One region of the Ruegeria sp. BG10 genome, then DNA from elsewhere that is predicted to be linked to it. Evidence: riboswitches for the same ligand, from Rfam matches in the RefSeq annotation. Region 1 holds a riboswitch; the other holds the start of a gene.
What was found. Region 1 has a riboswitch for cobalamin ahead of ACR0D8_RS19330 (hypothetical protein). Riboswitches for the same ligand answer to the same signal wherever they lie in the genome.
Positions count from the first base shown of each region.

Region 2: linked by a shared signal. The riboswitch ahead of ACR0D8_RS09435 (CbtB domain-containing protein) and the one ahead of ACR0D8_RS19330 (hypothetical protein) in region 1 are both predicted to bind cobalamin.

Region 1 covers NZ_JBQFTI010000006.1:149,113-154,024, forward strand. The annotation lists gene ACR0D8_RS19320 (DNA polymerase III subunit gamma/tau) at 1-1,120, opposite strand, end outside; gene ACR0D8_RS19325 (protein-tyrosine phosphatase family protein) at 1,276-1,767, shown strand; gene ACR0D8_RS19330 (hypothetical protein) at 1,781-2,188, opposite strand; cobalamin riboswitch at 2,273-2,492, opposite strand; gene ACR0D8_RS19335 (alpha/beta hydrolase family protein) at 2,635-3,492, shown strand; gene rsgA (ribosome small subunit-dependent GTPase A) at 3,519-4,547, opposite strand; RNA gene ffs (signal recognition particle sRNA small type) at 4,705-4,803, opposite strand; gene ACR0D8_RS19350 (5'-nucleotidase C-terminal domain-containing protein) at 4,843-4,912, opposite strand, start outside.
Region 2 covers NZ_JBQFTI010000001.1:1,900,992-1,905,903, reverse strand. The annotation lists gene ACR0D8_RS09450 (DUF1636 family protein) at 1-281, shown strand, start outside; gene ACR0D8_RS09445 (hypothetical protein) at 278-772, opposite strand; gene ACR0D8_RS09440 (CbtA family protein) at 840-1,538, opposite strand; gene ACR0D8_RS09435 (CbtB domain-containing protein) at 1,543-1,713, opposite strand; cobalamin riboswitch at 1,750-1,956, opposite strand; gene cobF (precorrin-6A synthase (deacetylating)) at 2,000-2,743, opposite strand; gene cobA (uroporphyrinogen-III C-methyltransferase) at 2,736-3,464, opposite strand; gene ACR0D8_RS09420 (cobyrinic acid a,c-diamide synthase CobB) at 3,461-4,777, opposite strand; gene cobM (precorrin-4 C(11)-methyltransferase) at 4,770-4,912, opposite strand, start outside.

The DNA of each region.
Region 1 (4,912 bases):
CGGCCACATGGGTCAGGCGAATGACCGCCATTTCAGCCGCCATCATGGCGTTGGGCGCGGCCGAGACCTCCTCAAGCGCCTTCAGCAACATCTGCCACATCCGGGTCAGAACGCGCATGGGAAGCGCCCCGGCCATCTGCTGACCGCGCGCGCGTTCGTCCGGCGAAACGGTCGGGTCTTCGGCGGCATCGGGCGTGATCTTCACCACGGACACCCAATGTGTGATCTCGGCCAGATCGCGCAGCACAGCCAGCGGATCCGCGCCTTCGGCATATTGCCCGCTCAGTTCCGTCAGGGCTCCGGCGGCGTCCCCGCGCAGGATCATGTCCATCAGGTCCAGCACCCGACCCCGATCCGCAAGTCCCAGCATCGCCCGCACCTGATCAGCGCTGGTTTCCCCGGCCCCGTGCGAGATCGCCTGATCCAGCAGCGAGGTTGCATCCCGCGCCGAGCCTTCCGCAGCGCGGGTGATCAGCGCCAAGGCGTCATCCGCGATCTGGGCGTTTTCCGCCGCGGCGATCTTGCTGAGCAATCCGATCATGTCTTCGGGTTCGATCCGGCGCAGGTCAAACCGCTGACACCGGGACAAAACCGTCACCGGAACCTTGCGGATTTCCGTTGTCGCGAAAATGAACTTCACATGTTCCGGCGGTTCTTCCAGGGTTTTGAGCAGCGCGTTGAACGCACTGGTCGACAGCATGTGAACTTCGTCGATGATGTAGATCTTGTAGCGCGCGCTGGCGGCGCGATAGCGGACACTGTCGATGATCTCGCGGATATCGTTCACACCGGTCCGGCTGGCGGCGTCCATCTCCATCACGTCGACATGGCGGCCCTCCATGATCGCCACGCAGTGCTCGCACTGCCCGCAGGGTTCGGTCGTGGGACCGCCTTCGCCATCGGGGCCGATGCAGTTCATGCCTTTGGCGATGATCCGCGCGGTGGTGGTCTTACCAGTGCCGCGAATGCCGGTCATGATGAAGGCCTGCGCGATCCGGTCCGCTTCGAACGCGTTTTTCAGCGTGCGCACCATTGCGTCCTGTCCCACCAGATCGGCAAAGGTTTCGGGGCGGTACTTGCGGGCGAGAACCTGATAGGCGGGGCTGGGCGTGTCGGTCATGTCTGCTCTGTCGGATTCGGTTCAGGGATGCAGCGTAGTGACCCCCGCCGCCCGCGTCCACAGCGCGCTTGCGAAATTCGGTTTGCAATGCGGCTTGCGCGTCATAGAAGTGCGGAAGTTGTTGAAAGAACGGTTTTCCGGAAAGGACGCGTCTTATGCCTCGGTTCGCTATCCATGCCTTGCCGGTGGAAAACGGATTGGTTGCGCTGACGCAGATGCCGGGGCGCGACGGAACCTATGCGCGCGATCTTGAGATGATCCGCGAATGGCGGCCCGATCTGGTGATCTCCATGACAACCGAACGCGAAATGGCGCAGGGCGGAGCCGGCGGATTTGGTCGGGACCTGCGGGACCAAGCGATAAGATGGGTGCATTTGCCGGTTGAAGATTTCGGTGCGCCGACATTGCGAACCCAGATGTTGTGGGAAGAGGTCGGCGCATCCGTCAAACAGATTCTGTCCCGCGGCGGCAGGGTTCTGGCGCATTGCCGCGGCGGATGCGGCCGGTCCGGCATGATTGCTTTGCGCATCATGGTCGAAATGGGCGAACCCCCCGAAACCGCATTGAAACGCCTGCGCGCCGTGCGGCCTTGTGCCGTCGAAACGGATGGCCAGTTGGACTGGGCCGCGCAGGCAGCCCTGCCTTGATTCCGGCCCGGCCTCAGAGCGCGATCTGCCCGGCGGTTTGGGCGACCGGTCGCGGTGCCAGTGCCGACACTTCGAGCATGGCGCAGGGCGGGTTGGCCATGAGTGCCGCAGGAAGCGCAGGAACTGCGGTGCCGAACATCATCTCGGCGTAGTCATCCAACGTTTCGATCGGGGTGTCGGCATCTGTGTCGCAGAACACCCTGATTTGTTTTGCCCGCGCCCGGAACCGGGCGTTGCAGCCTTGCGCGCAGTGGGTCAGTTCGCTGCTGCCTTCGATCTCAAAATCCGGCGTCGTCGCTGGTGCGGCACTTTCCATCGCTTGCGCAATGGCCCGGGCCATGCGGGCCAGCGCCGGGCAGGTCTGGCCGGTTCGCTGACACACGGTTGCGGTGTATTCGTGCGTTTTTGTCTTCCACATCATGTTGCGCCCTCCGCGCGTGGGACGGGGGGCGTGGGTCAGGAATGACAGCGTGCTGACGGCCTGTCCCGGACACCCCGCCCGAGTTTCGGTTTCGGTTCGATGGCAGGTCTCCTGACTTGCGGGTCATCGCTTTGCCGACCTTCCCAGCCTTTCGGCCAGTGGTGTTCCGGCATTGCTCACCGCTTACAGTTGCGGGGGCAGTCGCGGCCTTGGTCCGTACCGGTTGTCCGGGCAGAACCGCACCGTGTTCCCTTTTCATCCCGCCCCGTGACCGGGGACGAGAACCATCACGTCATCGCTAGCGGGTGCCGGCGGGTCGAGTCAAGCGGGCTGTGCCAGGGATCAGGCGGACGCAGGGTCATCCTTGATCGGTCTTGACTCGCCGGGGGAAAAGATGCCGACTGAATTTGCTGAACTGAACGGTTCAGATCGTGGATGAGGGCACCATGTTAGACAACTCGCAAGCTGTGTTGACCGAGGATTTTCAGTTTCCCGCTGGCCCGGCCATGCTGTCGGCGCGGTTGTACCTGCCGGTGGCCGAACCCAGTGTGGCGGTCGTCATCCATGGCGCGACGGGCGTGCCGCGGGACTATTACAAGCATTTTGCTCATTGGCTGGCGGCCGAACAGGGCATGGCCTGCCTGACCTACGATTACCGCGATTTTGGCCATTCGCTGCGCGGACCGTTGAACAAGGCGCAGGCAACGATGGCGGACTGGGCTTTGACCGACATGCCTGCCGCCCGGGCCGAGATGCGGCGCAGGTTCCCGGATGCGCAGCAATGGAGCATTGGTCATTCCGTTGGCGGGATGCTGGGGCCGGTTCAGCCGGATATTGACCAGATCGACCGCATGATCTGCGTCTGTTCCGGTGCGGTGACGGTTTCGGATCACCCCTGGCCCTATCGCGCGCTGGCAATGCTGTTTTGGTACGGTCACGTGCCGTTGGCGGTGAAGTATCTGGGCTACCTGCCCGGCAAGGCGGTGGGATTCGGGGCAGACCTGCCTGCCAGCGTCTATTGGCAATGGCGCAGGTGGTGCACCGCACCCACCAACTACCTGCCCGAGATTGGTGCGACCTTGCCCGAAGCCCGTTGGGCGCAATCGAACACGCCCGTTGATCTGTTCACCTTTGAGGATGACGATGTGGTTCCGCCCGAGGCTGTCTGGCGGCTGGCCGATCTCTATGGGCCGAATGCGCGCCGACACCAGTTGTCCCCAGCTGAATTCGGCCTGTCCGAAGTCGGTCACATCGGCGCTTTTGCCCGCCGCAGCGCAGCCGTCTGGCCGCAGCTGATCGAGTAGGGCGCCGGAACCCGGCGCCCCGAAGGTCAGAACCTTTTTCGGGATTTCCTGTCCTGCATCACGGACCGCACCATTTTCCCGAAAGCCTTGTCGCGCGCCCGGGATTGCGCCACGGTTTCCGAATTCCGCGCATCCTCGCGCCGCAACTTGCGCCACCGCTCCAGCCGTTGTTGATCAAGCGTTTCGGCCTCTATAGCCTCTTGTACCGCGCAGCCGGGTTCCGAAATATGCTGGCAATCGGAAAACCGGCACTGGTCCGCCAGGTCAAGAATGTCGGAAAACACTTCATCCACACCATCCTGCGCGTCCAGCAGGCGCAGGGCCCGCATCCCCGGCGTGTCGATCAGCCATCCGCCGTTTCGCATCCGGTGCAGCGCGCGCGCCGTGGTGGTGTGACGGCCGCGGGCGTCATCTTCCCGGATGCCCGCTGTCGCGGCATCATCACCGGTCATTGCGTTGGCCAGCGTCGTTTTGCCTACGCCGGACGATCCGACCAGCGCACCCGTCTGTCCGGCGGGGCACCAGGCCAGAACCTGATCCACCGCTGCCGCGTCCAGCGCGTTGATCGTCAGAACGGTCAGAAACGGTGCCACAGATTGGGCCTGTATTTCATAATCTCGGGGATCGTCGCACCTGTCTGCCTTGGTCAGCAGCACAACCGGATAGCATCCGGACTGATGAGCCAGCGCCAGATAACGCTCCAGCCGGGGCAGGCTGAAGTCAGCGTTGCACGAACTGACAATAAAAAGCACGTCGACATTCGCCGCGATCAGCTGCGTCTGGGCACCTGTTCCAGCCGCCCGGCGCTGCAACAGGCTGCGGCGATCGAGAAGGTGAAGAACGCGCATTTGCTCATCAGCGAGCACCCAGTCGCCCACCGCAAAAGCACCGGTGCTTTTGTCCGGCGTCAACAGCGGCGCTTCTCCTTGCGGGTTCAGGCCAATCAACCGGTCGCGGTGAACGGCTGTAATGCGATAAGGGTCAAAGGGGCATTCCGCCGCGGTCTGCGCGGCAAAGTGAGAGGACCATCCGAGGTCCGAAAAACTAAGGGTCATTGATCTGCCTGTGTTCAGGTACAGCGAACCGCACAGATGGCAATCGCGCATCTGCCGGGTACGAGTTCAGGCAGTGACGGAATGTTTGCGTTTCAGAACCGCGCTGCCCGAAGGGAAATTACTACAATCATAAAAGCCCTCCTTCGGCATGGGTTCAAAGTGAGAGGTTGGACATCGACCCAAGCGGGGCTCGTTGTGGCTGCTTCCTTCCGGACCTGACCAGGTTGGCGAGGCGCTCGCCCGCGCCAACCTCTCAGGGCTTGATATAGGCAATGATCCGGGGAAAGACAACCCGTCAGAGGGTCAGGCGAACCTGCAGAAACCCGGCATCGTCCTCGCCAATCACCAGGGGGTCGTATTCCTCA
Region 2 (4,912 bases), on a different contig from region 1:
TCAAATCGGTGCATTCCGCGCTGGACGCGGCGGGACTGGGGGAGCGCGTAGAGGTTGCCGAGCACGCCTGTTTCAGCAGTTGCACGGAACCAACCGCGCTGGCGCTGCAATCTGCAGAGCGGGCATCTTACGTGTTCTCAGGGGTCAATGTCGTTGCGGATGCGAAGGATATTGCAGCGACCTGCAAAACCTATCTGGACAGCCCTGGCGGCTGGATCGAAGACGCCCGGCCATGCGGGCGGCTTCGGATGTGTTTGCGTGCGCGAATACCGGCGCTTTAGTCGACCTGCACGGTTACGGCCGAACTGACCGGCACATTATCGACCATCAGCGGGCTGTGGCTGTTGGCGTTCAGCGAGACTGAGACCTCGACCTCTCCCTTCGGCAGATCGGGAATGTGCATCCAGTTGCCGTAGAGACGGGCCAGTTTCACCCCGTCGATGTAAACATGCGCGTGGCCTTCGCCGGGTTTGTCGGCGGTCGACGCGTTTTCCGGCGAGAACCGGAAGTTCTGCGGCATGACGTGAAGGTTCCACCCGGCCATCGGATCTTGCGTCAGGGCAATCGCAACGCTGGGCGCATCCGGCCCCGCCGCAAGGTTAACGGCGGTCGAGTGGTCATGGGCCATAGCCTCGGCATGTGCGCCGCCGTGGTGCGCGGGGTCGCCATGATCGTGGCCGTCAAAAGTGACGCCGTTGGCCGCGGCCAGAACGAATCCGGCACCACCGCCGAACACCAGACCGATTGCAAAAAGGGCAAGTGAGCGTGCCATCTTTCATTTCCTTGAAGACAAAAAGAAACACACCGGGCGGGACCCGGTGTGTTTTGATGTTCGATAATCAGGCCGTCGCTTCGACGCGCTTGCCTTCGCTCTGCCAGAAATACCCGGCAAACGCACCGACCAGAACCCAGGCCACCAGACCGATGCCAAAGGCACGCGCGGCAAATAGGGCGCCGATCTCGGTCGGGACCGGCCCGGTGAAAACTTCCGGTTCGGGCGCACCGATCAGGTGCGGGGCCAGCAGCAGGGCCGCGGCGATGGCGTAGCTGATCAGGTTGCCGCCAAAGGCGATCAGCCAAAGGGCGACGAGCGCGGCTGCAACGGTTGCAAACCACCAGACCTGCCGAGCATAGACGTCGGCCGCGGCTACGCCGGGTACCTCGGGCGCAAGCGTGAAACCGGGGGCAAGATGGAATGCAATAAACCCGGCCAGACCCCACAGAACGCCGGTGCGGCCATCAATCCTGTGTCCCTGACCTTCGGCCACCGACATCAGCGCGACCATCACCAGCGCATAGCCGGTATAGGTCAGCATGGTGAAGATGACGCTCAGCGCGTCACGGGTCAGTTCCGAGAACATACCCGGCAATTCGGGATGGGCGGAAACGGCCTCGGCCCCGAAATGCACCAGTTCACCGGACTCATAAAGCTCGGCGTGCAGCAAAACAGGTTGCACAAAGACCAACTGCAGCAAGGCGGCTATCAGCCCCGCTGCAGCACCAGCGAACAACGCGCTGGTCAGAATACGACTGAACATGGTCTCAGTGGCAGGGGAAGCCGGTCGCGTGACGCACGTCATGAGCCGCATCATGCAGCGCCGCGGCCTGAACGTGACCGGTCAGCGTGATGATACCCAGACCCAGAACCACTGCGAACATGACCGGAACGAAGCCTGTGCGCGCGGCGGATGCTGTTTTTGTTTGTGTTGCCATCATTTGTTCTCCTCTGCCGCCGCACCCGACGGCCGGTGTTTCGTTTTTCGCCTGGCAGGTCTCCTGGCTTGCGGGTCGGTGCCTCTGTTCGCCTTCCCCCTGAAATCAGGAGTGGCTGGTTGAACAGGGGCTCTCCGCTTACAGTCGCGGGGGCGGCTCTGGATTTGACTGCCGGGGCAGCCGCACCAAATTCCCTCTTAGCATCCGGATGTCTCCGGCAGGACCAGACGTTTCCATTTAGCCGTTATGGCGGCGGTGGCGCAATCGTCATTTGCGACCTTTTTGGTCAGTTCCCGCGCTTTTTCAGCAAATAGATATCCATGATCCATCCGTGATCGGATCTCGACCGCGCCCGGGTTTCCAGAATCTGTCCGGCGACCTCGGCCAGCGGGCCTTGGATCAGGATTTCCTCCTGCATGCCCACATAGGCGCCCCACCAGATGTCATAATCCGCCATGTCCAGGTTCTGAAACGAGCATTCGCCATCCAGCATCACAGCCACTTTCGAGGTGCCAACCGGCCAGCCTTCGTCGCGGATGCGGCGGCCTGTCGTGACAATATAGGGCGCGCCTAGATCGTTGATCGGAATCGCATGCGCCGCGGTCAGCGCCTGCAGGGCGGTAATGCCGGGGATCACGCGTGTTTTGGGCTGCGGCTTCAGCCGTGCCGCGATTCGAAGGGAACTGTCATACAGCGACGGGTCGCCCCAGATCAGCAGGGCGACATGACGGGCCTGCGGGTGGTCCGCGATGGCCGCCTGCCAGCGCAGGGCAATCGCATCGTGCCATTCGTCCACGCCGCGCAGATAGCCATCGTCCGAGCGGCGTTTGGGAATGTCGAAATATTCGATCCTGGGCGGCGTATCTGTTACCTCGGCAATGATCTTTTCCCGCAGCCCGGCCAGATCGGCTTTGTTCTCGCCCTTGCGCGGGATCAGGATCAGATCCGCGGACTGGATGGCTTTCGCGCCCTGAAAGGTCACGTGGTCGGGATTGCCGGTGCCGATGCCGATCAGGGTCAGGTCAAACATCGTCAAACTCTGCCAGCGGACCGTAGAGGATCAAGGCCGGGGCCGTACCGACTTCGGCGCTCAGCTTGTCTGACAGCGCCCCAACGGTCGCGCGATGCAGTGTCTGATCGGGGGTCGAGACGGATTCGGCCATCAGCGCGGGCGTCTCCAGCGGCAGGCCATGGGAGTGCAGCGCCGCGACCAGCAAAGGAAACGTGCGTTTGCCCATGAATACCACGGTCGTCGCATCCGGATCTGCCAGAGCGGGCAGATTCAGGTCTTCGGGCAGTTTGCCGCTGACATCATGGCCGGTCACGAACTGCACCCGCCGCGCTGTCAGCCGGCGGGTCAGCGGGATGCCCGCCGCAGCCGCTGCGGCCACAGCCGACGGGATGCCAGGGATGATCTCATACGCGATGTCGGCCGCGCGCAAGGCCACCAGTTCTTCCTCAAGCCGCCCGAACAATCCGCCATCGCCGGACTTCAACCGAACTACGCGGGCACCGGTTCTGGCGTAATCCACCAAAAGTCGGCTGACGTGGTCCTGCTTGGGCGAGGGCCGTCCGGCGCGCTTACCCACACCCACCAGATCGGCGTCGTCGCGCGCATGGCTCAGGATCGGTCCGCTGCTGAGGTCGTCAAACAGCACCGCATCGGCCTTCTGCATCCGATCCACGGCCTTGAGCGTCAGCAATTCCGGGTCACCGGGGCCCGAACCGATGAACGAGACGAAACCGCTCATGCCGAGGCCTCGGCGATCAGGTGAAAAAATGTGCCGGTGACATTGCCGCGCACCGATCCGGTTTGCGGCCCCTCGGCCCCTTCTGCGTCAAACACGCGCGCCAGCGGGGCGTCCGGTTGCTCGACGATCGAGGAATAGTGGAACTCATGCCCGCGCAGGGCAGTATCCGTCGGGTATCCGGGCATTGGCGCCAGCAACTGCGCCCTGCGATAGCCAAGGTTGAACTTGCGCTTTTCGTAAGATGTCACCAGACCCAGAAGCCCGGCCATCTGGTGCCGAACGCCGTTTTTGTCAATCAGCGCTTGCCCCAGGGTCATATAACCTCCGCATTCGCCATGCACCGGCTTGGTTTCGGCATGTTTGAGCAATCCGGTAAGGAATGTCCCAGCAGAGGCCAGCGTGCCAGCGTGCAACTCGGGGTATCCGCCTGGCAACCAGACCAGATCGGCATCCGCCGCCGGGGCTTCGTCGGCCAGGGGTGAAAACGGCAGAATTTCCGCCCCTGCAGCGCGCCACCCTTCCAGCAAATGCGGATAGGTGAACGAAAACGCCGCATCCCGCGCCAACGCGATTCGCTGGGCCGGTGGCCGCGGCAGCGCGGCTGACGATGGCCCATTGGGGCCTGAGGAGGCCGCCTGTTTGATCGCCTCCAGATCCACGTGTTCACGCAGAAACGCCGCATAGCCAACAATCGCGCTTTCCAGATCGGGGTGTTCGACCGCCTGGATCAAACCCAAATGGCGTTCAGGCAGGGTAAGGTCTCCGCGACGCGGTAGCACGCCCAGAACCGGCAGCCCCGCGCGTTCCATCCCCAGCCGGGTCAGGCGTTCGTGCCGGGGGCTGGCGCAGCGATTCAGGATCACGCCGGCAAAGGGCAGGTCGGGGTTGTACATCCGGAACCCCAGCGCCGTGGCCGCCGCCGATTGCGCCTGACCACCCACATCCAGCACCAGAACCACCGGCCAGCCCATGCGCAAGGCGGTCTCGGCGCTGGACCCGTGGCCCAGTTCGCCGGGTTTGGCGACACCGTCGAACAGGCCCATGGAGCCTTCGGCGACAACGATATCGGCGCGTTCGGCCTGCGCCGAAATGGCGTTCAGCAGGGAATCTCCCATCGCCCAACTGTCCAGATTGAACGAGGCGCGCCCGGCCGCCGCAAGGTGAAAGGCCGGGTCGATATAGTCCGGGCCGCTCTTGAACGGCTGCACGGTCAGGCCGTCCTCGGCAAGGGCCCGCAGCAGGCCCAGCATAACCGTAGTTTTTCCGGTGCCCGAAGATGGCGCGGAAATCAGAAGGCCCGGCGGGTTAGTCATCGCCGTGGCTCCAGCTCGACCACGGGCTGTCGGCGCTTTGCGGGCGATAGCGGCGGTCGTAATCTTTTGAATAGAGGCAGCTTTCATCAAAACCTTCACCCGCCAGCGCCGGGCCGACCATGATCAGCGCGGTGC